One region of the Bacillus arachidis genome, then DNA from elsewhere that is predicted to be linked to it. Evidence: riboswitches for the same ligand, from Rfam matches in the RefSeq annotation. Region 1 holds a riboswitch; each other region holds the start of a gene.
The links. Region 1 has a riboswitch for cyclic di-AMP ahead of kdpA (potassium-transporting ATPase subunit KdpA). Riboswitches for the same ligand answer to the same signal wherever they lie in the genome.
Positions count from the first base shown of each region.

Region 2: linked by a shared signal. The riboswitch ahead of QRY57_RS05565 (hypothetical protein) and the one ahead of kdpA (potassium-transporting ATPase subunit KdpA) in region 1 are both predicted to bind cyclic di-AMP.
Region 3: linked by a shared signal. The riboswitch ahead of QRY57_RS10775 (APC family permease) and the one ahead of kdpA (potassium-transporting ATPase subunit KdpA) in region 1 are both predicted to bind cyclic di-AMP.

Region 1 covers NZ_CP127376.1:1,671,799-1,682,660, forward strand. The annotation lists gene QRY57_RS10100 (M56 family metallopeptidase) at 1-590, shown strand, start outside; gene QRY57_RS10105 (TlpA family protein disulfide reductase) at 765-1,319, shown strand; gene QRY57_RS10110 (diacylglyceryl transferase) at 1,337-2,020, shown strand; cyclic di-AMP (ydaO/yuaA leader) riboswitch at 2,167-2,309, shown strand; gene kdpA (potassium-transporting ATPase subunit KdpA) at 2,417-4,084, shown strand; gene dsdA (D-serine ammonia-lyase) at 4,695-6,050, shown strand; gene QRY57_RS10125 (DUF445 domain-containing protein) at 6,229-7,476, shown strand; gene QRY57_RS10130 (response regulator transcription factor) at 7,660-8,298, shown strand; gene QRY57_RS10135 (sensor histidine kinase) at 8,303-9,406, shown strand; gene QRY57_RS10140 (ABC transporter ATP-binding protein) at 9,541-10,479, shown strand; gene QRY57_RS10145 (ABC transporter permease) at 10,512-10,862, shown strand, end outside.
Region 2 covers NZ_CP127376.1:763,493-774,354, reverse strand. The annotation lists gene QRY57_RS05605 (cupin domain-containing protein) at 1-41, opposite strand, end outside; gene kdpDN (KdpD-like non-kinase potassium sensor) at 162-1,316, opposite strand; gene kdpC (K(+)-transporting ATPase subunit C) at 1,373-1,954, opposite strand; gene kdpB (potassium-transporting ATPase subunit KdpB) at 1,973-4,063, opposite strand; gene kdpA (potassium-transporting ATPase subunit KdpA) at 4,077-5,744, opposite strand; gene kdpF (K(+)-transporting ATPase subunit F) at 5,764-5,844, opposite strand; gene QRY57_RS05575 (hypothetical protein) at 5,841-5,945, opposite strand; cyclic di-AMP (ydaO/yuaA leader) riboswitch at 6,047-6,192, opposite strand; gene QRY57_RS05570 (hypothetical protein) at 6,457-6,687, opposite strand; gene QRY57_RS05565 (hypothetical protein) at 6,704-7,102, opposite strand; cyclic di-AMP (ydaO/yuaA leader) riboswitch at 7,199-7,344, opposite strand; gene thiD (bifunctional hydroxymethylpyrimidine kinase/phosphomethylpyrimidine kinase) at 7,440-8,252, opposite strand; gene QRY57_RS05555 (thiazole biosynthesis adenylyltransferase ThiF) at 8,269-9,288, opposite strand; gene QRY57_RS05550 (thiazole synthase) at 9,281-10,051, opposite strand; gene thiS (sulfur carrier protein ThiS) at 10,054-10,257, opposite strand; gene thiO (glycine oxidase ThiO) at 10,273-10,862, opposite strand, start outside.
Region 3 covers NZ_CP127376.1:1,823,359-1,834,220, forward strand. The annotation lists gene QRY57_RS10770 (PAS domain S-box protein) at 1-1,465, opposite strand, end outside; cyclic di-AMP (ydaO/yuaA leader) riboswitch at 1,835-1,981, shown strand; gene QRY57_RS10775 (APC family permease) at 2,122-3,948, shown strand; gene deoR (DNA-binding transcriptional repressor DeoR) at 4,422-5,360, shown strand; gene deoC (deoxyribose-phosphate aldolase) at 5,921-6,592, shown strand; gene QRY57_RS10790 (NupC/NupG family nucleoside CNT transporter) at 6,704-7,885, shown strand; gene QRY57_RS10795 (pyrimidine-nucleoside phosphorylase) at 7,922-9,223, shown strand; gene QRY57_RS10800 (cytidine deaminase) at 9,264-9,659, shown strand; gene QRY57_RS10805 (xanthine dehydrogenase family protein molybdopterin-binding subunit) at 9,966-10,862, shown strand, end outside.

The DNA of each region.
Region 1 (10,862 bases):
AAAGAGTGTGGAAACAGTTTTTCTATAGCCGAAAATTACAGAGAAATTTAGTTATGATTACTCGAAAAGGAAAACAATTGTATTTGCTACCATCATTAGAGGTTACAGCATTTACTATCGGAGTCACTCATCCGAAAATTGTTGTTTCGGAAGGTGTATTTCAATCTTTTACAGAAGAAGAAATTGATGCAATTGTATTACATGAAGAATATCATCAAAAAAATCGTGATCCGTTAAAATTGTTTCTTTTTACGGTGTTAGTTGAAGGAATGCTGTATATTCCGGTATTGAAAGATATGTTACAGCGTTATCATACGTATCAGGAGCTATTGGCGGACAAATATGCGATGGATCAAATGAAATCATCGTTTGAATTAGGTAGTGCATTGTTAAAATTAATTAAAATAAAAACAGTATCTAATCCGTTTATAACAGCTTCTTTTGCGAAAACGGCAATCAATTTGCGTATTGAGCAAATTGTTAGTCCGTCATCTATAAGGCTTAGTATGCCGTTACATACAAATTCAGTTTATGTGACAATAGGGCTATTTCTCATTTCGTTTGTACTTATTATTGGAGAGTGCATATAGCCTCTTTTTTTAACCCGAAACACTACTTTATGTAGTGTTTTGTGGGAGGAATAAAATGGACGCAGTAGGCGCGGGGATTCTTTCATTTGTATCTAATCAAATGATGAAAATTACAGCATTTTGTATTCAATTATTTGACGGATTTACTGGATTTTAAAAATAGGGGGAAAGAAAGTGAAAAAACTAATTACCATTATTCTTGCAGGAGCACTACTATGGGCAGGGTTTAATTTTTATAATTCAAAACAAGAAGAAAAAGAACGGAAAGCAAAACAAGAGGCACTACAAGAGAAAGAAGTATTACCGCAAGTAGGATTTAAAGCACCGAAAATTACACTTAAAGGACTAGATGGGAAGCTGTACTCATTAAATGATGCAAAAGGAAAACCGTATATTATTAATTTTTGGGCATCATGGTGTGGGCCATGTGAAATGGAAGCACCAGACTTAGTGCGTCTTTACGATAAATATAAAGGAAAAATCGAAATTTTTGCGGTGAATGCAACGGTTGGAGATCCAGTACAAGAAGCAAAGGCGTTTGCGGATCGTTTTGGATTTAAGTTCCCGGTTTTACTAGATATGGATGGAGAGGCAGGGATTGATTATAAAATTGTTTCATTGCCAACAACGTTTTTTGTTGATAAAGATGGGGTGATTGTAGATCAAGCGCGGGGGGTATTACCTCCAGATCAACTAGAAAAGAAATTTAAAGAATTAATTGAGAAGTAAAAGGGGACATCCTAATGATGATGGACTGGATGGTGAAAGTACAGCCTATTTCTCTTATAGTGGGAAGTTTATTTGGGCTTGTGCTCATGAAATTAAAAATGAAAAGTCAAGGTATCCCATATGAGGGAATAATGGATACAGTAACAAATGGACTTTTTATCATCGCACTAACATGGAAATTTATGCCGACAATTTTGAATCCAGGGTGGGCTTTTCAGTCACCATGGCAAGCGTTACTCGCTGTAGGAAGTACCCAACACATTATAATGGGTTGCTTGATTGCTAGTGGATATGTTGTATGGAGAAGTAAAAAGGCTAATTTTTCACTTTTGGTTTTACTAGATGCACTTCCTTTTGAGATTGGAAGTATGATTATTTCTTATTTTCTATTCCATCAGTATGTTGGTATAAACACAACAATGCCGTGGGGAATGAAAGTGTATGATTCGAAATTTTTCTATCATCCAATATATATGTATGAAATTATGATAGCAATCTGCCTAATGGGATGGCTGTGGCTAAAAAACGAGAAATTAGGAAGTAGAAAATACATGAGTTATTTTCTACTTGTAGAAGGGATTGCGCATATATTCATTTCACTTATAATTGAGCAAGTTCCATTATTATTTGGTCTGTCTGTGCAGCAGTTACTTATTTTTATTGCGATTAGTATAAGTATTGTATTGCTTCCGAAAAAATAAAAATAGCACTGTGCGAACGGTTGTTCATACAGTGCTATTTTTATAGATTGTATGAATCGATTTCTTTTTATTTTCTCTCTCTTTACAACCATCATTTAGAGGAGTATATTAACAATCAGAATAGCTCAATGTAGATTTTACAGCCAAATAATAAATCGCTTAATCCACTTCAGGAGCGGGGGAACCAAATTTGTGCATTTGTCACTAGGGGTGAATCCTTTTATAGGTAGGGCTACTCTCAAGGTCCGAATCCGACAGCTAACCTCGTCAGCGTTTTGAGAGGGGGGACTTGTGTGTAAAAAACACTAGGTGCAACCTGGTGTTTTCTTTTTATTCTCTTAGTGGAAAAATATTACATTTAATTATAGTGTAATGGGAACAGAAAGGGGAAAGAGGATGAACTGGCTTACAAGTCTAATTACAATTGGCCTATTCGTAATTGTTGCAAAACCAATGGGAGACTACGTATACAATGCTTTTCAGCGTAAGGAAGCATTTCAAAAGGTATTTGGTCCACTGGAAAAAATCTTATTTAAAGTTGCTGGGATTAAAGGGCATAGTCAGACTTGGAAACGGTATATGTTTTGTTTAATAGGAACAAATTTTTTCTTTATTTTGGTTGTATATTCAATATTTCGATTACAAGGAATTCTTCCGTTGAACCCTGATCATTTTTTAGGATTAGAACCAACATTAGCATTTCATACAGCAATTACATTTATGACAAATGCGAATTTACAACACTATGGGGGAGAAAGTAGTTTATCCTATTTCTCTCAAATGGTAGGTGTGACATTTATGATGTTTGCAGCACCTGCAACTTCATTGGCAATCGGCATTACGTTTATTCGTGTACTAGCGGGGAAAAGAATAGGAAATTTCTTTGTTGATTTTGTACAAGCTATTACGAGAATATTATTGCCAATTTCATTTGTCACATCGTTGATATTTGTGTTTTTAGGAACGCCGCAAACATTGGATCCAACAGTTGTTGTGAAAACGTTTGAAGGAACGACACAAGAGATTCCTCGTGGACCAGTAGCATCTTTACTTTCCATTAAAGAACTTGGTGACAATGGAGGGGGTTTTTTTGGAACAGTTTCTGCTCATCCTTTTGAAAATCCTAATATGATAAGTAATGTGTTACAAATGATGTTACAAATGTTAATCCCAATGGCCTTTCCATTTGTATACGGAAGAATGGTCGGTAATCAAAAGCAAGGTAGAATGTTTTTTATATCGATGTTCATTCTGTTTATTATTGGATTCTGTACGCTTGCTATATCTGAATTGAAGGGGAATGCATTGTTAAATCAATTAGGGATAGAAAGTTCACAAGGAAATATGGAAGGAAAAGAAACTCGTCTTGGCGTCATATCTTCTGCTTTATATGCAACCGTTACAAGCGCCTCTGGAACAGGCGGTGTTAATACAACGCATGATACTTTGACACCGATTGGTGGAATGGTCCCACTTATAAATATGCTTTTAGGTACCGTGTTTGGAGGAATTGGACTCGGGTTTATGAATGTCGTCATGTATGCAATGATTGCCGTGTTTCTAGCCGGATTAATGGTGGGGCGTACACCGGAGTTTCTTAACAAAAAAATAGAAGGAAAAGAAATGAAGTTAATAGCAATCACGATTGTGTCTCAGCCGCTACTTATTCTTGGAGCTGCAGCGATTGCATTTTCTACGAATCTAGGAACAGATGCGATTTCTAATCCAGGTTTTCATGGTTTAACACAAATTATATATGAATACACGTCGTCCGCTGTTAACAACGGATCTGGGTTTGAAGGATTAAGAGATAACACACCTTATTGGAATCTTTCAACGGGAATTGTTATGTATATTGGTAGATATTTAGGTGTAATTACAATGCTTGCCGTCGCGGTTAGACTCAAAAGGAAAAAGGTTGTACCTGAGACCATAGGAACCTTTCAGACGGATGATCGGTTATTTGGCGGAATTTTACTAGGTACTATATTAATAGTAGGTGTTCTAACATTTTTCCCAGTACTCGCACTTGGGCCGATTGCTGAATTTCTTGCAATACCATAAAGTGAAATTTTAATTAGTGTGGGGTGTTTCCAAAAGAATACCTTTGCTTTTGTTGAGGTTTTTAGTAGCATCATTCTTGAATAGCGGGATAGCGTAGTAAAAACATAGGTGAATATTTCTCTTGTTAATTTAAAATAAAGGAGAATACATATTAGGGATGTATTCTCCTTGTACTTTTTATTCAACAAACGAACTCGATTGTTGAGTAACGTTCTATATGCACCTACATTAAAATATAGGTAAGTAACTGAAAATAAAACAACTGCATTTTGACTACAAGTGTTTTCTCATTTATGTTGTAAATATGCTGGTATTTTTACACTATCACCAGCTTCTAATGAATACTCCCCACTTAACTTCGTTTGAAGTAGGGGTACTCTTTCGGTAAAATCTGATAAATATTCTTCTTCATCTAAATACAACTTAATTTTTCTGAACTTCTCAATTTTTTTACCGATGTCTAGCTTCTCTTTTATAGATTGTTAAATTTAATTTAAATAAAGTAAATTTAAATTAACGGAAAAGGGGTTTCGTGTTAAAATGTATTAAAATAAATTTAATTATAATTTATTTTTCAACTTGCTATAAGAATGTTGGGAGGATCAGGCAGATGAAGAAGATTGAAAGCAAAGACATACAAACATGGAAAGAGAAAGATCCTTTACTAAACAAGGTTATTTCGATGGAGGAAGTATTTTGGATCAATCCTAATATCGAAAAATTTCAAACAGGAATAAAAAAAACTACACTTACGCAAGAAGATGTAAAGGATGCAGAAGAAAGGTTGAAACGTTTTGCTCCATATATCGCCAAAGTTTTTCCTGAAACAAAAGAAATGAACGGTATCATAGAATCACCTTTAGTGAAAATCCCTTCTATGAAACAAGCTTTAGAGCAGGATTATCAACAATCTATACCAGGGGAATTATTGCTAAAGTGTGATAGCCACCTTCCTATATCAGGATCTATTAAAGCAAGGGGCGGGATTTATGAAGTTCTTAAACATGCCGAAGATCTAGCTATTAAACAAAACATATTAACTCAACAAGATGATTATTCCATTTTAGATAGTGATAAATTTCGTAAATTCTTTTCAAATTACTCCATTGCAGTAGGATCAACAGGAAATTTAGGGCTTAGCATTGGTATCATGAGTGCAAAGTTAGGTTTTAATGTGTCTGTTCATATGTCAGCTGATGCAAAACAATGGAAAAAAGACTTGCTTAGAAGCAAAAATGTCAAAGTTATTGAGTATGAAGCTGATTATAGCAAAGCAGTAGAGGAAGGCCGAATTCAAGCAGAGGGGGATCCTACTTGTTATTTTGTGGATGATGAAAATTCTCATGACCTATTTTTAGGATACGCAGTAGCGGCGTCCAGATTGAAAAAACAATTGGAAGAGTTAGAGATAACAATAGATGAAAATCAACCTTTGTTTGTTTATCTTCCGTGCGGAGTAGGTGGTGGCCCAGGGGGCGTAGCTTTTGGTTTGAAATTATTGTACGAAGATAATGTACACATTTTCTTCGCAGAACCTACTCATTCTCCTTGTATGCTACTCGGTTTAATGACTGGACTTCATGATAAAATCTCTGTACAAGATGTTGGTATTGATAATGTAACGGACGCGGATGGACTTGCTGTAGGAAGACCATCTGGATTTGTTGGTAAAACTATGGAGCCATTTTTAAGTGGTAATTATACGATTAGCGATGAACAGTTGTATAAACTGTTAAAGAAACTAGCCGATACAGTAGGGATTCATTTAGAACCGTCTGCACTAGCAGGGATGATAGGACCAATGAAATTATGTAAAGAAGGAACGGATTATTTACTGAAGCATAATTTAACAGAAAAAATGCATAAGGGTACACATATTGTTTGGGGAACAGGTGGAAGCATGGTTCCTAAAGATGAGATGTCAAAATACTATCAAAAAGGATTGAATTTAGAGCAAGAAAAGTAGAAGTCATTTAACACGAGGAGAGTTTCACCTCGTGTTTTTTATTTGAAATTTTTTTGTTATTTTTAGTGTAGTTCATTATAGTATAGATATAGGATTTTGTGCAGTCAGGATGTAACAATAGGAGCTTATTTCGAAATAGTAAGATTTAGCTTACATAACAAGAGGATGTGTATATACAATGTCATTACAATCAAAATATTTAGCGGGTATTTCACTTGGGGTGATGGGAATTGGCTTTGCAGCAACTATTCCATTCCAAGGCTCAATGATAGGTGCAATTGCACAGGGCGGATTTGAAGCGGGGTTAGTAGGGGGACTTGCCGACTGGTTTGCCGTTACAGCCCTGTTTCGCCATCCGATGGGTATTCCAATTCCGCATACAGCTTTATTGCCTAAAAATCGGAAACGAGTAACAAAAGGACTCATCTCTACTTTAGAAAATGAGTGGCTGACGAAGGACAGTATTACAAGTAAAGTGAAAGAAATGCAGCTAGCACAAATGGTGTTACAGATTGCAGAAAGAGAGCTGCAATCTGATAGCGTGAAAAAAGGGATTGTTACAATTGCTGAAAAAGCAATTCTTCAAATTGATACTGAAAAGTTAGCTAGTGTCATTGAGAAAGAATTAAAAACATATTTATATACGATTAATACAGGAAATATATTGCAAGTCCTTATTGATCAATTAGTCGTACAAGAATACGATGAAAAGACACTTGATTATATGTTAGTCAAAGCGAAAGAGTGGACGGCTCAAGATGAGGCTCGATATCAGCTTGGAAGCTTAGGAATGAAAGCGATGGAAAATATAAAAGTGGATGGCTTCTTGCAGTTTACACTTAAATCCTTCATGAATATTGTAGATGAAGAAAAAATCGGCAGCATTTTGCAGAAGTTTGTAATTAGCAATATTAGTAGTTTACAGGATCCTGATAATAGTACGAGACAACTTATATTAATGAAAATTCGCCAAGAACTTATTCGTGTTAAGGAAAATGAAGCGGTATTACAGGAGTTAGAGAATTGGAAAGAAAGTTGGATCACAAATTGGGATGCGGCTAACAAGATAAAAGAATTGTTAGGACAAGCGCAGGAAAGAGCAGTCATTTTTATTAAAAAAGAAGAGTTTGCAAATCAATATCTTCTTCCATTTTTAACAAAACAAATGAACAAGGTGAAAGAAGATCCAGTAACAGTTCGAAAAATGGAAAACTGGTTGCAAAAGCAGATTGTAAATCTTGTTGAAAAGAATCATTCCAAGATTGGAAAGCTTGTACAAGAAAATCTTGATAAATTAGATGATAAAACATTAATTGAAATGATTGAAAATAATGTTGGGAAAGATTTGCAGTGGATCCGTGTGAATGGTGCTGTTTGTGGTTTTATGATTGGATTGGTTTTGGAAGGAATAAAGGCGGTTTTATAGTTGTATATGTAGTATTGAAAAAGAGAACATCTTCGGTTTATCGTGAAGGTGTTTTTCTTATTTTGTATAATTCTTTTTAAGTAGAGCTATTTCATATATATGTAATACAATCTGTAAGGAAGTACAGAATGGGAAATGAAAGGATGTGAATGCTAGTAGAGGGGAAGGTATCTACTAACAAACATGAAAATAAAAATATTAGTAGCCGATGATAACTCGTTTATTAGAGAGGGCATGAAGATTATTTTAAGTACATACGAAGAGTTTGAAGTGTTAGAAACGGTAAATGATGGGCAAGAAGCTTTATCGTATTGTAAAAACCATGATGTAGATATTGCGCTTTTAGATGTTCGGATGCCAAATATGAATGGCGTGGAGGCGACAAAGTTAATTTGTGAGGAAACAAAAACGAAGCCGCTTATTTTAACGACATTTGATGATGATGAGTATATTTTGGAGGCAGTAAAGAACGGGGCGAAAGGCTATTTGTTAAAAAATAATGATCCAGAGCGCATTCGTGATGCGATAAAGGGAGTATATAACGGGCAAACTGTTATGCAAGACGTAGTACTAGATAAAATTAAGTCTAATTTACTGGAAAATAAAGAAGAGGCTTCAAAAATAGATAAGACTCTTTTCACAGAGAGGGAACTTAGCATTATTGCATTAATTGCAAAAGGGTTCTCTAATAAAGAAATTTCAAAGCGACTCTTCATATCAGAAGGAACAATTGCAAATTATATTACGTCTATTTTAGGGAAAACAGGTCTTGAGCACCGGACACAAATTGCGATTTACTATTTAACAGGGAAAGTAGACTGATTTTATGGAGTTTTGGTTAATTGTAAGTAAATTAATTGTCTTCTTATATATAGTGTTCAGTTATATTCACTCAAATGTTACGAATTTACCATGGGTTATATTTACTTTGCTTGCGTACTTTTGTGTAAACGTGACAATTTCTATTTTAAAAAAAGATGCTTATAAGAAAATATTAATAGGAATATCAATTGGCATTATAATTTTGTTTACATGGAGGATTCATCCGTATTTTATTTTGTTTTTACCCTTGAACTTATACGAAATTGTATCTTATTACATAGAAAAGAAATGGCCGCTCTTTTTCATTATGATCATCCCTATTGTTTTTACAGATGAAAGTGTTCGAATGACATATGGACTCATTGCTGCATTTTGTTTTCTTGTTTTAACGATGGCAGATCTTTACATAGCTCGTTTATTAAAGTTTGAGATGCAAAATGATAAGATGCGAAAAGATATGCAACGGCTCACAAAAAGTTTAAATGAAAATAAAGAATACATAAGGCAATCAGAATACACATTTAAGTTAGAAGAACGAAATCGATTATCACAAGAAATTCATGATAAGATTGGTCACTCCATGACAGGAGCTTTAATTCAAATGGAAGCAGCAAAGAGATTAATGGAAATTGATAAAGAAAAAGCTACCGAATTACTTCAAAATGCGATTCATATTTCTAAGGATGGAATTGAAAGTATTAGGATTACACTAAAGAACATGAAACCGCCAACTGAGCAGATTGGAATTCATCGCATGAAATTATTCATAGATGAATTTGCGAGTAAGCATGAAATAAAAATTCCATTTGTGTATAAAGGGAATTTAGATACGATTTCTCCAATTCAATGGAAGGTCATTGGAGAAAATGTAACAGAAGCATTAACAAATGCAATGAAATATGCAGAGGCAACGGTTATTTCAATAGATATTCATGTACTTAACAAGGTGGTAAAGGTGCAAGTGAAAGACAATGGAAAAGGAGCGCATCTTGTGAAGAAAGGCCTCGGTATTATTGGGATGGAGGAACGAACAGCATCCATAAACGGGAAGATTATTGTAGATGGTACAAGCGGATTTTCGGTAACAATGTTATTGCCGATTCAATAATGGCATGATTGAGATGAAGGATCTCATATGAAAAAAGTGAATATTCTCATGTGAAAAGAATGAACTTCTGCACTGAGCAGGTTCATTCTTTTTGTTTATAATAACAGCAGAGAAACTGAAATAGGGGTGAAATGATGAACGCATTAGAAATAAAAAATTTAACGAAAAAATTCGGTGATTTCATCGCAGTAGATAATATGTCTTTAGCTATTAAAGAAGGAGAGATATTTGGGTTTTTAGGATCAAACGGTGCTGGTAAAAGTACAACAATTAATATGATTGCTGGATTGTTAAGAAGTAATGAAGGTGAGATTAGTATACTAGGAAAAAGTATAGAGAAACATAATCGATTTGCAAAAATGAATATTGGAATTGTACCGCAAGATATAGCAATCTATGAGGAGTTAACCACCTATGAAAATGTGAAATTCTTTGCGGGCTTGTATGGGTTACGAGGGGCAGAATTAAAAGCGAGAGTAGAAGAAGCACTGCAGTTTGTAGGACTAAGTGATAAACATAAAAGTTATCCAAAGAACTTTTCGGGTGGGATGAAACGAAGACTTAACATTGCTTGTGCCATTGCGCATCATCCGAAGTTAATTATTATGGATGAGCCGACAGTTGGAATTGATCCGCAGTCAAGAAACTATATTCTTCAGTCTGTACGGAAATTAAATGAAATGGGTAGCACCATTATTTATACGAGTCACTACATGGAGGAAGTAGAAGAGATTTGTACGAAAATCGCAATTGTTGATCACGGGAAAATTATTGCAGAAGGTACGAAAGAACAATTGAAAGCTATTATTACAGATACAAAAGATGTTTGGGTTGAAGTAAAGTCAGTTGAAAATATAGATGTGAATCAATTAAAAGAAATTAGTGGTGTTAAGGCTATTCAAATAGAAGAAAACGTAATTAAAGTGAATTCGGATACAGGGGTCAACAACTTAAACAAAATCGTTCAGCATTTTATCAATAATGATATAGAAATACGTTCACTTGAAGAGCAAGCACCTAACTTAGAAACAGTATTCTTGACATTGACAGGAAGAAATCTACGGGATAAATAAGATTTATTAGCAAAAAAAGGGAGGTTCATCGATTGAACATCTTCAATATAGCCATAAAGGAAATCAAAAGTGACTTTCGAGATATAAAAACGTTAGTGTCTATGCTAGCATTCCCGGTTATGCTTATGCTCATTTTGGGTACTGCTTTAACCAATGCATTTAATAATGATAATCTTTCTGTTAAAAATATCCAGGTTTTATACAAAGATGAAGCAGGTGGTAAGTTCTCTCAGGCCTTTGAAACATTGATAAAGGAAACAGGAAAATCGGGCATTCACTTTAAAAAAGCAGCAAAGGATGTAGATGGAAAAGAAGAAGTGAAACAAAATAAATATGCTGGCTATGTAGAAATGAATCAAAACGGCGTGAAGTTATATGAGAGT
Region 2 (10,862 bases), 910 kb from region 1:
GGATCTTGCCATTGAGAGTGATACCATGATTTATGGTACATATTCATGCTCCTTTCATGATTTCATTTACCTTTTATCCTATTCCGTTTCCTAATTATGGGGATGCAAAATGGGGGTAAATGGGCGTAATACATTATCAAACTTTATTTCAAAGAAATACTTTATCCTCTCTGATCAGCCACAATATGAATATCAATATGCTTCGTTTCCCTCATAATTTCATTGACAATTGATCCTTTTCGAATTTCTTCCCATCTTGTTCTTGCTGATTGGCCAAGTAAAATTTGTGTGACTTGCAATCGTTTCGCTACTTCAATAATGACATCTGCAGGCTTTCTTCCTTTCGCTTCTTCTAACAAGAAAGTAGCATGAAATTGATTCGTCAACGACTTCCACTCATCAATTGTTTGCTTTTTACTTGCCGATAAGGATTCTATATTTTCTCTTTCAACGTTGAATACATATAATTCAGCGTTTAATCGATCTGCCATACGCCAACCACGCCGTATTAATTTCTCTGCTGTTGAGCTATATTGCACACAAACGAGGATTTTTTCTTTTACACCTATTGGCTCTGTCACCGACTGACTCATTTTATCGTCCATATCGTCTGCAACTTCACGAAGGGATAACTCTCGTAAAGCTCCTAAATTATTAACTGTAAAAAAATTTTGCAAGCTTTGCTGAATTTTTTCTTCTTTATATATCTTTCCATCTATCAATCGTTTTCTCAAAACTTCAGGGGTCACATCAACAAGTTGAATCTCATTTGCTTTTTGTAAAATAAAATCAGGAATACGCTCTCGTACTTTTACATTCGTTATCTGCTCCACAATATCATGAACACTCTCTAAATGTTGAATATTAAAGGCTGATAATACTGATATTCCTGCCTCCAATAGCTCTTCTACATCCATATAACGCTTTTTATGTTTTGATCCAGGTATATTACTATGTGCCAATTCATCTACAACAACAACTTGGGGTGCTCGTTTTATAATCTTATCTACATCAAGCTCATAAAATATCTTCCCTTTATAACTCATTTCTTTTAAAGGGATTTTCTCTAAATCTGAAATTGCTTCTTCTGTCTCTTTTCTTCCATGTGTTTCAATTAAACCTATTACAATATCAATCCCCTCTTTTTTCATCTCTTGTGCATCAAACAACATTTTATAGCTTTTTCCTACTCCTGGAGCAGCACCTACATACAGCTTTAATTTCCCGCGATTTTGCTCTCGAATATACGCTAAATACTCCTCTGGCGTTCGTCTTTGAAATGTTGGTTTATAATCATCTGCATACATTACGCGCACAACCTTTCCTAGTAAACAGCAATACCCCAATCGATTAGATTGAGGTAGCAACGGTACTATTTCATTATTTTCTGTAACTCCAAATTTAGTTTCAAGACGTTTACACGATCCTCTCCAAATAAACCTAGTGCAGCACCTTCTGTTTGATCTTTAATTAATTGATTCAGCTTTTCTTTCGGAATATTCGTTAATTTCGAGATACGATCAACCTGTACGTAAGCTGCCTCTGGGCTAATATCAGGGTCTAATCCAGAACCTGAATTTGTCACTAAATCCATCGGTACCTCTGTAACTGGAACAGCCCCATTTTTCTCCTTCCAATCCGCTACACTTTTTTCTACACGTTTTACTAAATCAGGATTAGATGGTGCATAGTTATTTGATCCTGATGCTTCTGCTTTATATTCTATACTAGAGACACGCCCATGAAAATAACGCGGGTCTGTAAAGTTTTGACCAATTAATTTTGAACCAATCACTTCATTTTTCTCATTATATATAAGACTTCCATCTGCATTATCCTTCATCACTGCTTGTGCAATTCCAGTTACCAGTAGCGGATATAAAAGCCCACATAGAACAAGAAATGTAAAGGTAACACGAATGACCGGTGAAAGTATACTTTGTTTTTTAGCCATCTTCTTTTCCCCTCTTCCTTATATAAACAGCCCTACAATTAGATCAATCACTTTAATCCCAATGAAAGGAACAATTACTCCCCCAAGCCCATAAATCAATAAATTGCGACCAAGTAATGCATTAGAACTCATCGGTTTATACGCAATCCCCTTCATTGCCAAAGGAATGAGCAGTGGAATGATAATTGCGTTAAAGATTAATGCCGATAAAATGGCTGAAAGCGGTGAAGTTAATTTCATTATGTTCAGTGCTTCCATTTGTGGAATTGCTAATGTAAACATCGCTGGGATAATCGCAAAATATTTTGCGATATCATTCGCGATACTAAATGTTGTTAATGCACCACGCGTCATTAATAGCTGTTTCCCAATCCCTACAACCTCAATAATTTTTGTTGGGTTGGAATCTAGGTCAATCATATTCGCCGCTTCTTTCGCAGCTGTCGTTCCACTATTCATCGCTAATCCAACATCAGCTTGTGCTAGCGCTGGCGCGTCATTCGTACCATCACCTGTCATTGCCACAAGTTTTCCTTTATCTTGTTCTGCTTTAATAACTGCAATTTTATCTTCTGGCTTACATTCCGCAACAAATTCATCTACTCCTGCTTCTTTCGCAATTGTTGCTGCTGTTAATGGATTATCACCTGTACACATCACTGTTTTGATCCCCATTTGGCGAAGCTGTTCAAAACGTTCACGCATACCAGGTTTTACAGTATCTTTTAAATAGATCAATCCATAAATGCGACTATCCACTGCAACTACAAGTGGCGTTCCACCTTCTTTTGAAATAAAATCTGCTTTTTGATTCAAATCTTTTGGAATCGTACCACCTTGTGCCTGCACCCACTCAATAACTGCATTAACTGCTCCTTTTCTTACTTTTGTCCCGTCAGGTAAGTCCACACCACTCATTCTTGTTTCTGCTTTAAATGGAACAAATTCACCTTGTTCTGCAAGCTCACTGTTGTATGATAGAGCTTTTGATTTTACATATTCAATTACAGAGCGACCTTCTGGTGTTTCATCTAACACCGATCCGAGTGCAGCCCATTTTCCCAATTGTTCAATCGTTTCATTTCCTACTGGGAGTAATGTATGTGCCATCCGATTCCCAAACGTGATTGTACCTGTTTTATCTAGAATAATTGTGTTAATATCTCCTGCAGCTTCTACCGCTTTCCCTGACATTGCTAACACGTTAAATTTCGTTACTCGGTCCATACCGGCAATCCCGATAGCTGATAATAAACCACCAATTGTTGTTGGAATTAAACAAACAAGTAGTGCAACAAGTACGGCTGTATCAATCTTAAACCCTAAATAATTTGTAAAAATCGGTAGTGTTACAACTACAATTAAGAAAATAAGAGTTAAACTTGTCAGTACTGTATTCAGAGCTATCTCATTCGGTGTTTTTTGGCGAGCAGCCCCCTCTACTAACGAAATCATTTTATCTATAAACGACTCACCTGGATTACTTGTAATTGAAATCGTAATTTCATCACTAACAACCATTGTACCGCCTGTTACTGAACAAAAGTCTCCACCTGCTTCTTTAATAACAGGAGCGGATTCTCCCGTAATTGCTGATTCATCAACTGACGCTAACCCTTTAATAACCTCGCCATCACTCGGGATCATTTCCCCTTGTTTTACAATTACAACGTCACCTTTTCTCAGTTCAGTCGCTGATACTTGAACGATTTTCCCATTTTCTTTTACAACGTTTGCAAATACATCTTTCTTCGATTGCTTTAGAGAATCAGCCTGTGCTTTCCCACGTCCTTCTGCTAATGCTTCTGCAAAGTTAGCAAATAAAACTGTAAATAATAGAATGAAAGAAACTGTTATATTAAACCAGCCTGGTATACTACTAGAACCATTCGGAAGAAAGGATAAAATCAAAGTGACTATAAATCCAATTTCCACAACGAACATAATAGGGTTCTTTACCATTACTTTCGGATTCAATTTCGCAACAGATTGCTTCATCGCATGTTTCACAATATCACGATCCATTGTTTTCGCTTGTCTAACCTCATCTTCTACAACATGTACCCGTGATTGATTCACTTGTTTTTCTTTTACCACTACAGGTCTCATCATTTACCCTCCATTACTTCAATGTAAGAAATTCTGCAATTGGACCTAATACTAACATTGGGAAGAATGTTAACGCACCGACAATTACAATTGTCCCAATGAAAATTCCACCAAATAAACTATTATCTGTTCGGAATGTTCCGACTGTTTCCGGTACTATCGTTTTCTCTTTCAATGAAGCTGCAACAGCTAACATTGTAATTAGGCTGAAATAGCGTCCTAAAAACATAACTAAACCAGTCGTAATATTCCAAAACGGTGTATTATCTGCTAAGCCTTCAAATCCAGATCCGTTATTCGCAGCAGAGGATGTGTACTCATATACAACTTGCGTTAAACCGTGGAAACCTGAATGGGAAATTGCATCTGTTCCTAGATTTGTTGAAAGTGCTAAAGCCGAAAATCCTAAAATAAGCAATGGATGAAATAATATCGTTACTGCAATTAATTTCATTTCCTTACCTTCAATTTTCTTACCTAGAAATTCTGGTGTCCGTCCAACCATCAATCCAGATATAAAAACAGCAATAATTGCGTACATAATGATATTAACGAAGCCTGCCCCAACGCCGCCAAATACTGTATTTAACATCATATTTACAAGTGGTACCAATCCACCAATTGGTGTTAACGTGTCATGCATCGTATTAACTGCACCTGTTTCTGCTGCTGTTGTTACAGTCGCATACAGTGAAGAAAAAACTGTTCCAAATCGTACTTCTTTGCCTTCTGTACTTCCTTGTACATGTTCTATACCCATTTGATTTAATGCTGGATTTCCGTGTAATTCTGATGAAACAATGGTTCCAAATCCAATTAAAAACACCATAAATAAAGAAACGAAAAGGATACGTCCTTGTTTTTTATTTCCAACCATTCTTCCATACGTAAATGGTAAAGCTGTTGGCAATAACATCATGAGCATCATTTGTAAAATGTTACTGATTTGTCCTGGGTTTTCAAATGGATGCGTGGAGTTTGCTCCGAAGAATCCACCACCATTATTACCAAGTTCCTTAATGGAAACGAATGAAGCTACAGGCCCGCGTAAAATATTTTGTTTCACGCCTTCAATCGTGTGTGCTGTAACCGCTCCGTCTAAAGTTTGCGGTACACCAAGCGCAACAAAAATCAGCGCTGCAACAAATGCAATTGGAAGAAAGACCCTTGTTAGAGCTCTTGTAAAATCTACGAAAAAATTGCCAAGTTCCTTACCTGCTAATCCTCTTATAAAAGCCATTACAAGCGCTAATGTTGTTGCTGGTGCAGCAAACATTAAAAATGTAATTCCGATTAATTGTGATAAATAAGATAATCCATTTTCACCGCTATAATGCTGCAAGTTTGTATCTGCCATAAAGCTGATTGCTGTATTAAAAGCAAGCGTTGGCTCCATGCCTTCAATATGTGCTGGGTTTAACGGCAATACACCTTGTAACCTGAAAATGAAATATACGACAACAATCATAAAACCGTTAAGTGCAACTAATGATAATGCATACTGTTTCCAAGTTTGGTTGTAATGCTTAACACCCGTAACTTTGAAAATAAGCTTTTCAAAAGGTCCAAATACTTTATCTAGTTTTCTACTACCTTGAAAAGCTTTTTCTAAATAAATCCCCGTTGGCTTTGCTACAAGAATAAATAATAGCATTGTGATGACAACTGCAATCCAAATCATAATGAATGATTCCCCCTAATTAAAACTTTTCCGGATTTAATAGCGCATAAACTAAATACACAGTAATCGCTGCGACAATAACTGATAAGGCAATCATCATGATTGCTTCCCTTCTTTCACAACTTTATCTGACCAGCTTGCAAGCCCTATCATAGATGCTACTAATACAACAAAGATTCCGATCATCACTACATCTAGCATTCCAATCCCTCATTTCAAAATGTTAAATTTTACCATTTACCCATCAAAAAAAGAACACTGAGGCTCTACTCAGTGTTCAAAAATGAACAACACAAAAGTAAACCTCCTCTCCAAACGCTTACGAGGTTAGCTGTCGGATTCGGGCCTAAAGAGTAGCCCTACTTTCTTAATGAAAGATTCACCCCAAGTGACAATGCACAAAATTGGTTCCCCCGCTCCAAATACTTGGACTCAGCGATATCAGGTTGTTTTTGGAAATTTTTATAAACAATTTATGAATGTAAATATACTCCTCTATATTTAACTTGTAAAGAGTAGTATTTCCTAAAATAAGAAAAAATTCAATTGTTTAAACGCTTACATTGGTTAATATTAATATTTTATCACCTGTTTCCTTGTCTTTTCTTTCTTTTTCATGAAAATAATCTTTTAAATATGAAAGAAAAAGAGCGAATTCATATAAGTGCCTAGCTTATTGTACTTAATCATTCGCTCTTTTTTCATTCAAAATTTACCCTCTTCGCAAAAATGCACGTAAACTTCTTCCTCGAATATAAACTTGTGACAGTTCTACACGTACCTGCTCATATTCGATAATATCCGTTTCCAAATACAAACTCTCTTCTGATGGTAATATCATATATGGGTTTGGAAAACTAGGATCTAGCGCAGCCAATTCTTGAACTCGCTCTACTGATACCGCCCAACGATGTGCTATATCTCCAAGTAATAACACCTTCATCTTCGCTTCCTCCGCCCTATTCAAAAAATAAAAAAGAAATATTATCACAGTTCGTAAACACTACAAATTTAGCTCCAATTGTTTGATAGAGCCTGACTGGATAGTTTTTATTTCTTGTGACAACTGTAATAGGCGCTTGAAAAAAAAAGCGAATCCGTTCAGTGAAAAAGCTAACTGTTGGAAGTTCATCTCCTAGCAAGATTACTTTTTTGATTCCGCTACAAATGCTCGTTATATTTAGTTCCTTATCACAGCAATACGTTGATTCAAATCCACATGCTCGTACTTCATCTGCTACATGTTCATCTACTGTAAAAATAATCATATCACTTTGAAAAGGTACTAATTCTCGCAAACTATTTACCTTTTCCTCTTCTCCTACACAAATGAGTGTTAATTCTTTTTCCTCATCCATGCATTTCATCCCCCTTAGTATAAAAGAATTCCAATATAGTAATTTAATATTCTTTTACACTAATCAGATCGGTGAAGCGATGTGTCCATCCGTGCACCATCCCCTCTCAACACGCTTACGAAGTTAGCTGTCGGATTCGGACTTTGAGAGTAGCCCTACTTTCACCATGAAAGATTCACCCCTAGTGCTTATGCACGGTTTGGTTCCTCCGCTCCATTACCCGGACTCAGCGTTACAAAAAATAGATTCTGGCTGATATAATACTCCTAAATATGGAAAAAGTAAACAATAAAAAAAGCCAGTTATACAACTGGCTTCCTCATCAAATTTCGAATGTTTATGCATGAGTTTCTTGACGTTTATATGCAAAGTGATTCGTTGGTCCATGACCGCTTCCAATATTTAATTGCTCTTCAATTGCTATACTAATAAATTGTTTCGCTTCCCATACTGCTTCTTCCATTGTATATCCTTTTGCAAGCCCTGCCGTCACAGCAGATGCAAATGTACAACCGCTACCATGTGTTTGTTTAGAATCAATTCGTTCGCTTTTAAATTCAATAAACCGCTCACCATCAAATAATAAATCAATCACTTCGCTACCTTGATAATCCGCATGCCCGCCTTTCATAAGAACATATTTCGCTCCTAGTCTATGCAATTCTTTTGCAGCTTCTTTACTATCTTGAATGTTGTGAATTTCCATCTCTGTTAATACCTCTGCTTCCGGCACATTCGGAGTGACAACTGTAGCAATGGGTAATAAATATTCCTTTAATGCTTGCACAGCTTCCTGTTGTAACAATGATGCTCCACCTTTTGCAATCATCACAGGATCTAGTACAATATTATTCCAGCCAAACTTTTTAATATTTTCTGCAACAACTTTGATAATTTCACTACTAAATAGCATACCAAGCTTAACAGCATCTGGTGTTAAATCTGCGCCAATTGAATTTAATTGCTCTCGGATCCCTTCGGTTGCAACAGGATATACCCCTTGCACGCCGAGCGTGTTTTGAGCTGTAATAGCAGTAATCACTGTCATTCCATATACACCAAGCTCCTGAAATGTTTTTAAATCTGCTTGAATCCCAGCACCGCCGCCACTATCAGATCCAGCAATTGTTAATGCTTTATTCACTTTCATCTCACTCACCCTTTTTCTATCCAAAATAACGATGATAAATTGTTTTTGCTTCTACCATATCTTTCGTTCCATGTACGAGAACACGGCCGTCTTGAAACGCAACCAGTCTCTTCCCTTCAATTGAAAATGACAATAAATATGGATTCACCATTAAATCTGCTACGCGATCACGTAATAGCTCTTTATATCGCTCAAAATCTAGTTGTTCTTTATAAGGCGGTCTAATTTGAACCGTATTTCTCCCACATAAAACTGCAGTTTTCGATGTATTCTCTTTATTTAAATATGGATAGAGCGCTTCCTTACTACATGATGGACAATTATGTTTTCGAAGTTTTTGCACCTTCATACATGAATATTCGTTTTTCCATACATCAAACGATACAAGCCCATCCCGAAGCGATTCATAATCCTCTACTAAAATTTTCAGAGTTTCTGTAACTTGATGAGAAACAACGAGAGATACAGCAGGTGAAATGATACCTGCTGTATCACATGTTGCTCCGCCAAGCGGAATAGATTGTAGTAAACAAGATAGACATGGCGTTTTTCCTGGTAAAATCGTATAAGAAAGGCCATAACTTCCTACACATGCTCCATAAATCCATGGAATAGAATATTTTTGCGATATATCATTAACAATAAAACGTGTTTCAAAATTATCAGTCGCATCAATCATTACATCGACATTTGCAACAAGTTCTTCTAATTCTGCTGCTGTTACATCTTGAACAAAAGCTTTTACAGTTACATTGCTATTAATCTCTTGCAAGCGCCTTTGTGCTGCTATAGCCTTCGGAAGATTATTTTTCACATCCTCCTCACAATACAGCTGCTGACGTTGTAAATTGCTCCAATCAATATAATCGCGATCCACAATCGTCACATGGCCAACACCAGCCCTTACAAGCATCTCTGCGTTCGCACTACCAAGTGCTCCCGCGCCGATAATTAATACATGTTTTTCTTCTATCTTCTGTTGCCCTTTTTCTCCAATTGGAGAAAATAACTCTTGGCGAGAATATCGATTATTCAACTACGCTCATTCCTTCTAACGGGCTACTTGCTGTTGCGCAACGTTTACGTGCAATACGTCCTGCTTCAAACCCTAAACGTCCTGCATGAATACCTAGCTTCATTGCTTCTGCCATTTTAATAGGATCTTTCGCGCCAGATACAGCTGTATTTAATAGCACGCCATCCGCTCCTAATTCCATCGCAAATGCTGCATCAGCTGGGCTCCCTACACCAGCATCCACAATAACCGGTACTTTTGCTTGTTCAATAATAAAACTTAAGTTTAATGGATTTACAATTCCAAGTCCTGAACCAATTGGTGATGCACCAGGCATAATCGCATGAACGCCAAGTTCTTGTAATTTACGTGCTAATACAACATCATCAGATGTATAAGGAAGAACAATAAATCCTTCTTCTAACAACATTTCAGATGCTTTTAAAGTCTCCACTGGATCTGGTAATAACGTTCTATCATCACCAATCACCTCTACTTTTACCATGTCACAGAGCCCTGAAGCTTTTGCTAATTTCGCAATCCGAACTGCTTCCTCAGCATTTTTTGCCCCTGCTGTATTTGGAAGTAATGTATACTTTTTCACATCAATTTTTTCTAATAAATTAGGTTGCTGTGCATCAAATATATCCATACGACGTACCGCAAATGTTAAAATCTCTGCCTCTGATACTTCAATTGCTTTTCTTTGCACATCATAATCAGAAAATTTCCCTGTTCCTAATAAAAGTCTAGAATTGAATGTAAATGGTCCAATGTTTAACATAATCAACCGCCTCCTACGAAAGTTACAATCTCAATTTGGTCTCCATCAAAAACAGATGCACTTTGATGATCTTCTTTTGTTAAAATATCTGTATTGCGTTCTACTACAACAATCTTTGTATCTAATCCTAAATGCGTAAGCAATTCTGCTACTGTCTTAATACTTTCTGGCACCTCTACTTGCTTACCATTAATTTTTAAATTCAAGCTTCCATCCCCTTTCTAAATCGTTTTAGAAAGCAATGAGTCTAGCAAGTGATTCCATTGCTTTCCTTCTATTAAATCTGCCATATATTGACCAGAAACAGGACTTAATAAAATTCCATTTCGGTAATGACCAGTACAAGCATATAATCCCTTTATTTCTTCATGCGCCCCCATATAAGGAACCTCATGATTAGATTGCGGGCGTAATCCCGCCCATGTACTTTCCCATTCGGCTTCTTTCAAAGCCGGCAAGATGGTATAAGCGCGTTCTAATATCGAAGTAATACTTTCTGGCCGCACAGACTTATTAAACGTATGGGGCTTCATCGTTGCTCCAATTACATAGCGTCCACCACGTTTTGGCGCGATATAAAATCGCTCTTGGAAAATAGGAGATTGCAACAATGGTTTACGGCTCTTTACAGCAACAACTTCTCCTTTTACAGGATATGTCCCCCACTCTTTATCAAAGTGATGAAGAAGTTTTGTACTCCATGAACCACCGGCAATTACTACCTTTTCACATGCAATCATACCTTCATTCGTAATGATTCCTTCTACTCGGTTGTTTTCTATTTTGATATCAAATACTTCTGTTTCTTCAT
Region 3 (10,862 bases), 150 kb from region 1:
ATCGAACTGGAAATTGATCCTCATTTAGCTCTACTACGTATACCGCATCCGTTGCTTGTTCGATAAGTGCACGGTATTTCATCTCACTGCCTTTTAATTGTTGATGTAGATGCTGTAGTTTTCTTTCTGCTTGTTTTCTTTCAGAAATGTCCCTACAAATTCCTGATAAAGCAATTACATTGCCCTGTAAATCTAAAATGGGTGAAACGGTCAAGCTTACATCAATGAGAGTTTTGTCCTTGCGTTGTCGCACTGTTTCTAATTTAGTAATAACAGGATCTTTTGCGGTAATGTTTTTAATAGTTTCTAAAGTTTGATCCATTAAAAAATCTGGTACGCAAGGTAATTTTTTTCCCAAGATTTCTTTTTCTGACCATCCAAATATCTTTTCGTAAGCTTTATTGGCTTGTATCATGTGTCCGTCTAAATCAAATATGGTGATAGCATCTACGTTATGATTAATAAATGATTCCAACCGTTCTTTCGTTACCTTTAGTTCATTTTCTGCATTTTTTCTTTTCGTTATATCAACAGTAGAACCAACCACTTCAATCACTGTTCCCTTTCTTTTAACTGGCCTAAGAGAGAATAGAATAATAGTTTCATCATTTGGCCAAGGTAATTCGAAAGTGACTTCATTACCATCCCATGCCTGTTGATAATATTTTAGTAGTCGAGGTACTAAATGGAATGGAACAATGGAAGAATCTATGGTAGGTAAACTTTTCCCTACCACTTGTTCAGAGTGAAAACCATGTTGATAAAATAACTGTCCATCACATAAAGTATGAATAAAATTCCCATCCACTTTTTTAAATTTAAAAATACCTCCTTGCAGTTCATGTACGGTATCCCTTAATTCTTGCTTTGATTCTTGTAATGTTTCATTCGCTTTAGTTAAATTTTGTGTTAAATAATATAATTTTTGATAGGACTCCATAAGAAAAATACTGATCAATAGTCCAGAAGATATAAATAATGTACCTTGAATGTCAAAAAGTATAAGTGGTATAGAAGGAAAAAAGTATCCAAATACCAAATGGATCATAGCTATGTAAACAGCTAGATAGAGAAAGACTCTCTTAAAGGGATGAAGCTTCTTGAGATATGTTTCAAAAATAGTATATATAGTAGCTATTCCTAAAGAAACAATCAAAGATGGTCCCCAATTACCACCAAGATAGAAAATGCGCATAATTATAATAAATGTTATTGTAATCCAACCAGCCGTACGACCAAAATAAATGTACGAAATTATAAGAGGAGCCATTCGGAGATCATAAAACAATCCCATGTGCTTAAAATTAAAGACCATCAAAATAGTAGCTATGATACCGGCAACTATTCCTCCATATAGCTGATTTAATTTAGAATGAATATTCAAAATCAACACTCGAATAAATATAGCTGAGCTAACTAGGAAAGCAAAAATAGATAGATTAATGAAGAATCCTTTGAAGATCATGTAATATTCCTCCTCTCATTGAACGTATTCGACAAAAAGCAAGGAAATCCTACAAATAAAACGGGTTTTCAGATTGAATGTTTTGAATATTGTTATTTGAAAAAGTGAAGTCAATTTATTAATAGATAGCGCATATAAATCATTTGGTAATGGTGCAAAAACTCTTGTTAGTTATCTCTTAAACTTGAACATATTGTGTAGACTTTATGTTTTTATGAAATGATTTTGCATCAGAACCATTATGTTTATTGATGAAGTAAAATCCTACAAAATCATTACAACTGTTCTATTTCTAAAAATTTAAGCCCTTATTTAAAAATTTGTATTTACTTTTTCTAAATAAGGGAGTATTATAATCGACAGTTTCAAATTTCTAAATCGCTGAAACCGCATGGTACGGGGGACCCGTTTTTATGGATTAGTGCATAATCCAAGGGGTGAATCCTTGAAAAAGGTAGGGCTACTCACAGGCCCGAATCCGACAGCTAACCTCGTAAGCGTTATATGAGAAGGAAGGTGGAGCTTGTGCGACAAAAAAATTGATGTCTACAAGTTTATTCGTCATGGACTTGTAGGCATTTTTTATTTTCTTAAAAGTCCGTTTTTTACTGAACTAACAGAGAGAAATGCATAAAATTATTGGAGAGTGAAGATCAGTGGTTTCTTCCATAAAAAGATTTTTAATTGGTCGACCGTTAAAATCAACTGAATTAGGAGAGCAAAAGCTTAATAAAACGAAAGCATTAGCGATTCTTTCTTCTGATGCTTTGTCATCAGTGGCATATGGTCCAGAGCAAATATTAATTGCTCTATCTGCAGTGGGTGCGTTAGCATTTTGGTATTCTATTCCAATCGCAATAGGAGTCTTAGTTTTGTTAACAGCTCTAATTTTGTCTTATAGACAAATTATTTTTGCGTATCCTCATGGGGGAGGAGCGTATGTAGTATCAAAAGAAAATTTGGGTGTGAATCCAGGGTTAATAGCTGGAGGTTCCTTATTAGTAGACTATATTTTAACGGTGGCAGTAAGTGTATCTGCAGGTACAGATGCGATTACATCTGCTTTTCCTAGTCTACATGCTCATAATGTGGTTATTGCAATCATATTTGTCATATTTATTACAATCTTGAACTTAAGAGGTGTAACGGAGTCAGCTTCTGTTTTAGCTTATCCCGTTTATTTATTTGTTTTAGCGCTATTTATATTAATCGGTGTAGGGATATACAACATTGTAACAGGTGAAGTCTCACCTAATTTGCATACACCAATCGGTACACCAGTAGCAGGGATTAGTTTGTTTTTACTTTTAAAAGCATTTGCATCAGGTAGTTCTGCTTTGACAGGTGTTGAAGCTATTTCCAATGCTATTCCGAACTTTAAAGATCCAGCTCCTAAAAATGCTGCGAAAACGTTACTTGCGATGGGCCTATTACTTGCAGTGTTATTCTCAGGAATCGTATTTTTAGCTTACTATTATGGTATTACTCCAAGTAAAGAGGTAACAGTTGTTTCACAAATTGCCGAAGAAACATTTGGACGGAACTTCATGTATTTCTTTATTCAAGGAACAACAGCGTTGATATTAATCCTTGCTGCTAATACTGGTTATTCTGCTTTTCCTTTACTAGCAGTTAATCTTGCAAAAGATAAGTTTATACCTAGAATGTTTACGGTTAGGGGAGACCGATTAGGATATTCAAATGGAATTATCATACTTGGAATTGCTTCAATTCTCTTAATTATTGCTTTCCAAGGGCAAACAGAACATCTTATTCCACTTTATGCAGTAGGTGTGTTTATTCCATTTACGTTGTCTCAGTCTGGGATGGTGGTAAAATGGATTCGAGAAAAGCCTGAAGGATGGATCTTAAAATTAACGATTAATTTAACTGGTGCTATTATTAGTTTTATAGTTATGAGTATGTTCTTTTTAACTAAGTTTGCACAAGTTTGGACAGTTTTAATTTTCTTACCTGTCATTATTATTGTTTTTCATCGAATTAGAAAGCATTATGAAGCGGTAGGAGATCAATTAAGTCTTAAAACCTGTGAACCAATTGTGCCGATTGAAGGGAATGTAATCATTGTTCCTGTTGCTGGTATGACTCATGTAGTAGAGAACTCATTAAATTATGCTAAATCCCTTTCACCAGATCAGGTCATAGCTGTTTACGTTTCTTTTGAAAGAGAAGATGAGAAGAAGTTTGAAGAAAAATGGAAGAAATGGCAGCCTGAAGTTAGACTGGTGACACTACACTCTCATTACAGAAGTATTATTCAGCCGCTAACCAAATTTATTGACACAGTTCAATATAAAGCTAGCGAATCAAATTATCGGGTTACTGTAGTAATACCGCAATTTATTCCTAAAAAAGGTTGGCACAATATTCTTCATAACCAGTCGAGCTTATTGATACGTGCATTCTTGCTTTATAAGAGAAATGTAGTAATTACGACTGTACCGTATCATTTGAAAAAATAAAGATTCGAAAATAAGTAATTTCTTAGGTAGCTTTACTGAGGTAGAGCTACCTTTTCTTGTTTGCTATCATTTTAAAGTCGATTACGAAAGTAGAGGGAATTATGGATCTTCGAGTTTTTATCATTTTAACTGAGAAGACCTCTTCTCTAAACGAAGTGAAGGTGGGGGTAGTTTAATAAAGAAGATCTGAATACAGCAAGAGATAGCTGGCAGGATGTCAAGAATTATACAGAAAAATTACATGAGGATGCAAAAGTAAAATAAATAGAGAGTAAAGAAAACGTATATGTTGTAGTAAGGAGAAAAAAGAGAGACTTATTCGTGGGAATTTTCACGCTATAAATCGGTCATTTTGAAGTGATTTATCTGTGGGAAGTTGGCAGATGGTCGAATTTTCTAGAATAAAGCGGTATAATGCTTGTAAGTACGATGCATATGAGTATAGAAAATGTAAGGAAGGACATATCGTTAGTATGGATAAAGAAAAACAACAACTAAGCGTTGAAGTTGCAAGATTATACTACCAATCTGATTATAGCCAACAAGAAATTGCAAATAAATTGAATATCTCCAGACCAACCATTTCAAGACTGTTAAAATATGCGAAAGAAAAAGGGTTTGTTCAAATTCATATAGCGGATCCATTTGCTGATCTAGATAATGTAGGTAACCTACTTAAAGAAAAATATAATTTATTAGAAGCGCACATCGTATTTTCCCCTGTACCAGAGTACACGGCGATTACGGAGTATATAAGTAAGTATGCTGCTGAATATATGGAGAAGACTGTTACAAATGGTGATATCGTCGGTGTGAGTTGGGGAACCACTATGTATGAAATCGCAAGGAAAATTGTGCCGCAACATGTAAAAGGGGTAGAGGTTGTTCAATTAAAAGGAGGTATTAGTCACTCAAGTGTTAATACGTATGCGAATGAAACGATTGCTTTATTTGCAGATGCCTTTCAAACAACACCTCGAAATTTGCCGCTTCCAGTTATATTTGATAACGCAGTTACAAAGGAATTAGTGGAACAGGATCGACATATTCACCATATTATTGAAATGGGAAAACAAGCGGACATTGCGATTTTTACAGTGGGAACTGTTAGAGATGAAGCTTTATTGTTTCGGTTAGGCTATTTAGATAAACAAGAAATGAGCCTATTGAAAGAACAAGCTGTTGGAGACATTTGTTCACGTTTCTTTGATGGAGATGGTAAAATTTGCAGCGAGGAAATTAATCAACGCACAATTGGAATTGATTTAGAAGAATTACGTCTAAAGAAACGTTCTGTTCTTGTTGCTGGAGGTTCTAGAAAAGTAAAGGCAATTGATGGTGCGTTAAGCGGAGGGTATGCGAATGTGTTGATTATCGATCAGCATACCGCGAAAGAGCTTTTAAATTATTAAAAAGGTTAAAAAAGAAGGTTTCTCAAAAGTATAAATTTGAGAAACCTTTTTTTCGTATGTGGCTGTGCAATATATGCGTTTTTCAATAAAAGTTTTATGATGAAATGAGGGTCTACATAAGAAATGTGTGAAATAGATTTTTTATTCGATATTAACGGGCAGTAAAAATCTCACCTCATAATTCAGCGAAAGCATTGTCCAGTTCCAGTGGCTAGAATGTTCGATGTCTTCGCTTCTCCCTGCGAGGTAAAAAACACCTCTACGTCAGAAGCTCCATCCCCCTCACATTCTGGACGAGCCATTTCCACTTTTCTTTAAGAAGGTAGGCAGGAGATCAACTGCCCGCAAAAGCCCGATTGATGATGGGATTTTCACTTTATGAATGAATAAATTTTGTGTTTTATGAGGGAGCTGTTAATATCGCAGCTCTCTTTTTGTGTCAATTTCAAAAACTTATTGCACTATCTCGAAAAATATTGAACAAAATTTCAAAAGTGTGTTTACATTTGTTCAAAGTGGAGTTAGAATGAAGTTGTTAAAAGATATGAGGAGTGAAGAAAATGAACATTGCAAAGTTAATTGATCATACAGTTTTGAAACCGGATACTAAAAAAGAAGACGTTATGAAAGTTTTAGAAGAAGCAAAAAAATACAATTTCGCTTCTGTTTGTATTAATCCAACATGGGTGAAATTAGCAGCTGAAGAATTAGCAGGACACGACGTGGATGTTTGCACAGTAATTGGTTTTCCTTTAGGTGCAAATACAACTGAAACAAAAGTATTTGAAACAAAAGATGTAATTGCAAAAGGTGCGACTGAAGTTGATATGGTAATCAACGTTGGCGCGTTAAAAGATGGCGATAATGAATTCGTTGAAAAAGATATTTACGAAGTTGTACAAGCTGCAAAAGGAAAAGCACTTGTAAAAGTTATTATTGAAACTTGCTTATTAACAGATGAAGAAAAAGTACGTGCTTGCGAATTGTCAGTAAAAGCTGGTGCTGATTTTGTAAAAACTTCAACTGGATTCTCAACTGGTGGAGCGACTGCTGAAGATATCGCATTAATGCGTAAAACAGTTGGAGCAAATGTTGGTGTGAAAGCATCTGGTGGTGTTCGTACAAGAGAAGATGCTGAGAAAATGATTGAAGCTGGAGCTTCTAGAATCGGTGCAAGTGCAAGTGTTGCAATTGTATTAAATGACACAGAAGGCGCTTCAGATAACTACTAATTTATAAAGATTTAGAAGTAATAGATACACATATTGCAGGGAGCATGGTGTATCTATTGCTTTAACAATTGAAAAATATGTAACCGGATCCGGAAAAGGAGGGAGAATGTTATGAAATATGTAATCGGTATCATAGGCTTGATCATTGTGTTAGGCATCGCCTGGCTTGCTAGTAATAATAGAAGAAAAGTGAAATATCGCCCTATTATCACGATGATTGTGCTTCAGTTTATATTAGGTTTCTTACTATTAAATACGAGCATCGGGAACATATTGATTGCTGGGATTGCAGATGGTTTTGGACAATTGTTAAAGTATGCTGGTGATGGTGTTAATTTCGTGTTTGGTGGGTTAGTAAATCAAAAAGAATTTTCATTCTTTTTAGGAGTATTAATGCCAATTGTTTTTATATCAGCTTTAATTGGTATCCTGCAGCACTTTAAGATATTGCCGATCATTGTAAAAGGGATTGGTTTAGCTTTAAGCAAAATAAATGGAATGGGGAAACTTGAATCGTATAATGCTGTAGCTTCAGCGATTCTAGGACAATCAGAAGTATTTATTTCGGTTAAGAAACAATTAGGTTTATTATCGGAAAGAAGATTATATACATTGTGCGCATCTGCAATGTCAACAGTTTCTATGTCGATTGTCGGATCATACATGGTTTTATTGAAACCACAGTATGTTGTAACCGCTTTAGTACTTAACTTGTTTGGTGGATTTATTATTGCTTCTATCATTAACCCTTACGAGGTTACTGAAGAAGAAGATATGTTAGAAGTACAAGAGGAAGAGAAAAAGACCTTTTTTGAAGTATTAGGGGAGTATATAATTGATGGATTTAAAGTTGCTATTACAGTGGCAGCTATGCTAATTGGTTTCGTTGCTTTAATCGCTTTCATCAATGCTATTTTTAAAGGAGCGATAGGTATTTCATTCCAAGAAATTCTTGGCTATGTATTTGCACCGTTTGCATTTATTATGGGAGTTCCTTGGCATGAAGCTGTTAACGCAGGTAATATTATGGCGACAAAACTTGTATCAAATGAATTTGTGGCAATGACAGATTTAGCACAAGGGAACTTTAATTTCTCTGGAAGAACAACAGCTATTATATCCGTGTTCCTTGTTTCATTTGCGAACTTCTCTTCAATTGGAATTATTGCAGGGGCCGTTAAGAGCTTAAATGAAAAACAAGGGAATGTAGTAGCGAAATTTGGTTTGAAATTACTTTTCGGTGCAACGTTAGTAAGTTTCTTATCAGCAACGATAGTTGGTTTAATATACTAAAAGTTTCATAGAATATAAAAAGGATTGGTGATTAAAATGAGAATGGTAGATATTATTGCGAAAAAACGTGATGGTAAAGAATTAACAACAGAGGAGATTCAATTTTTTATTAAAGGATATACAAATGGATCAATACCTGATTATCAAGTGAGTGCATTGGCAATGGCTATCTTTTTCAAAGACATGTCTGACCGTGAACGTGCTGATTTAACTATGGCTATGGTGAATTCTGGAGAAACAATTGATTTATCGGAAATTGAAGGGGTTAAAGTAGATAAACATTCAACTGGTGGTGTTGGTGATACAACAACATTAGTTTTAGGACCATTAGTAGCTGCTTTAGATGTACCGGTTGCAAAAATGTCTGGTCGAGGTTTAGGACATACAGGTGGTACGATTGATAAATTAGAAGCAGTAGAGGGCTTCCATGTTGAAATTACGAAAGAGCAGTTCATTGATTTAGTGAACCGTGATAAGGTTGCAGTTATTGGGCAAACAGGAAATTTAACACCTGCCGATAAAAAAATATACGCATTACGTGATGTTACTGGGACAGTGAATTCAATTCCGTTAATCGCAAGTTCAATTATGAGTAAAAAGATTGCAGCTGGTGCTGATGCGATTGTTCTTGATGTTAAGACAGGTGCTGGTGCATTCATGAAAACAGAAGAGGATGCGAAAGAACTAGCACATGCGATGGTACGAATCGGAAATAATGTTGGACGTCAAACGATGGCTGTTATTTCAGATATGTCACAACCTCTTGGTTTTGCAATTGGTAATGCTCTTGAAGTAAAAGAAGCAATTGACACATTAAAAGGGGAAGGTCCAGAAGATTTAACGGAATTAGTCCTTGTATTAGGTAGTCAAATGGTGGTACTTGGTAAAAAGGCTGATACATTAGAAGAAGCACGTGAAATGTTGAAAGAAGTTATGAAGAATGGAAAAGCGATTGAGAAATTCAAAGAGTTTTTAAGTAACCAAGGCGGAGATAGCTCGATTGTAGATCACCCAGAAAAATTACCACAAGCGAAATATGTAATTGATGTGCCAGCTAAAACTTCGGGTGTTGTCTCTAACATTGTGGCAGATGAAATCGGTATTGCTGCCATGCTTTTAGGAGCGGGCCGAGCAACTAAAGAGGACGAAATTGATTTAGCAGTTGGTTTAATGCTACGTAAAAAAGTGGGCGAAGTTGTAAAAGAAGGGGAATCACTTGTTACAATTTATGCAAATCGTGAAAATGTGGACGATGTAAAAGCTAAAATTTATGAAAACATTTCTGTATCAGAAAAGGCTGAAACTCCAAAATTAATTCATACAATTATTACTGATTAATGATTAGTAGCATGGAATTTACTTTGAGGAGGAAATAGTTATGGATAAAAAAAGATACATTGCAGAAGCATCAAAAATGTTGTCAAAAGCATATATTCCGTATTCTAAATTCCCTGTGGGAGCAGCGTTAGTTACGAAAGAAGGTAAAATTTATACTGGTTGCAACATTGAAAACGCTTCTTATGGTTTATGTAACTGTGCGGAAAGAACCGCTATATTCAAAGCAGTATCAGAAGGAGAACGCGATTTTAGCTATTTAGTAATCACAGGTGAAACAGATGGACCTATTTCACCATGCGGAGCTTGTAGACAAGTCATTGCAGAGTTTTGTGATCCTAAAATGCCAGTTTTATTAACAAATCAAAAAGGTGATGAAAAAGAAGTAACGGTGGAACAATTGCTTCCAGGTGCTTTTTCGATAGAGGATTTAATCTAATTTCAAATGAATAAGAGAAAGAAGCTGTCCTAAAATTCATATGTTGGGAGAGCTTCTTTTTTTGTGTGAAGAATAGGTTTTTAATTAAGCGTTGAGATTCTGTTTAGGAAAGACATTTTTCTATTTAAATGAGAATTTGCTGGGGTTGGATCGACCGTTTTGCAGGAGTACTCTTTCTGTCTGCTTCTTAGTTATTTCAACCTCGTAAACTGTCTACAAGGTTAGGTGAAGCTATAAAGAGTTTCGTACTAAACGAGGGGAGCTACGAATAGGCTGGTAGAAGAGTAGAAAGAAGGGAGGTCTAAAATGAAACCGTATCACATCATTGGAAAAAGTATTAAACGAAAAGAAGGTGCCGACAAAGTAACGGGAAGAGCAAAATATGTAGATGACGAGATTGAGATAGGTACTTTATATGCAAAACTCTTAACAAGTGTATATGCACATGCTGTTATTGAGAGTATTGATATAAGGAGAGCAAAGGAAATCCCGGGTGTTCATGCTGTGATAACAGGAGCAGATTATCCTATTCTTGTCGGTTCTAGTATTGTAGATCGTCCCCTGTTAGCCTATGAAAAAGTTCGGTATTTTGGTGAGCCTATAGCACTTGTTGTAGCGGATAGCGAGGCGATTGCTAAACATGCCTCAGCGCAAATACGTGTTACATATAAGAAACTTCCTGTGGTTCATGCCCCGCTACAAGCCTATTTAGAAAGAGATATACTCGTACATGAAAACGTAGAACAATATGAATTAGAAGAAGAAGTATATCCAGAAGCACATACAAATATTGCAAATCGGACGAAAATTCGTAAGGGAGATATTCGAGAAGGGTTTGCAAATAGCGAAGTTGTTGTAGAGGAAACGTTTTCTTTTCGGCAATCTGATCATACTGCAATGGAGACGCGATGTGCGAAAGCAGAAATTAAGCCAAATGGGGAGGTTATTATTCATTCTACTTCGCAAGCACCTTTTGAAATTAAAAGATTACTTAGTAAAGCGTTTCAAATTGATGAGGAAAAAATAATTGTACATGTGCCTTTAGTTGGAGGGGCGTATGGTGGGAAAACAACGGTACAACTTGAGTATTTAGTATATCTTGCTTCTAAAGCAGTGGATGGGAGGCGTGTTACTCTTCGGAATAGTAGAGAAGAAGATTTTGTAACGTCGCCTGTTCATATTGGTTTACAAGCAAAAGTAAAG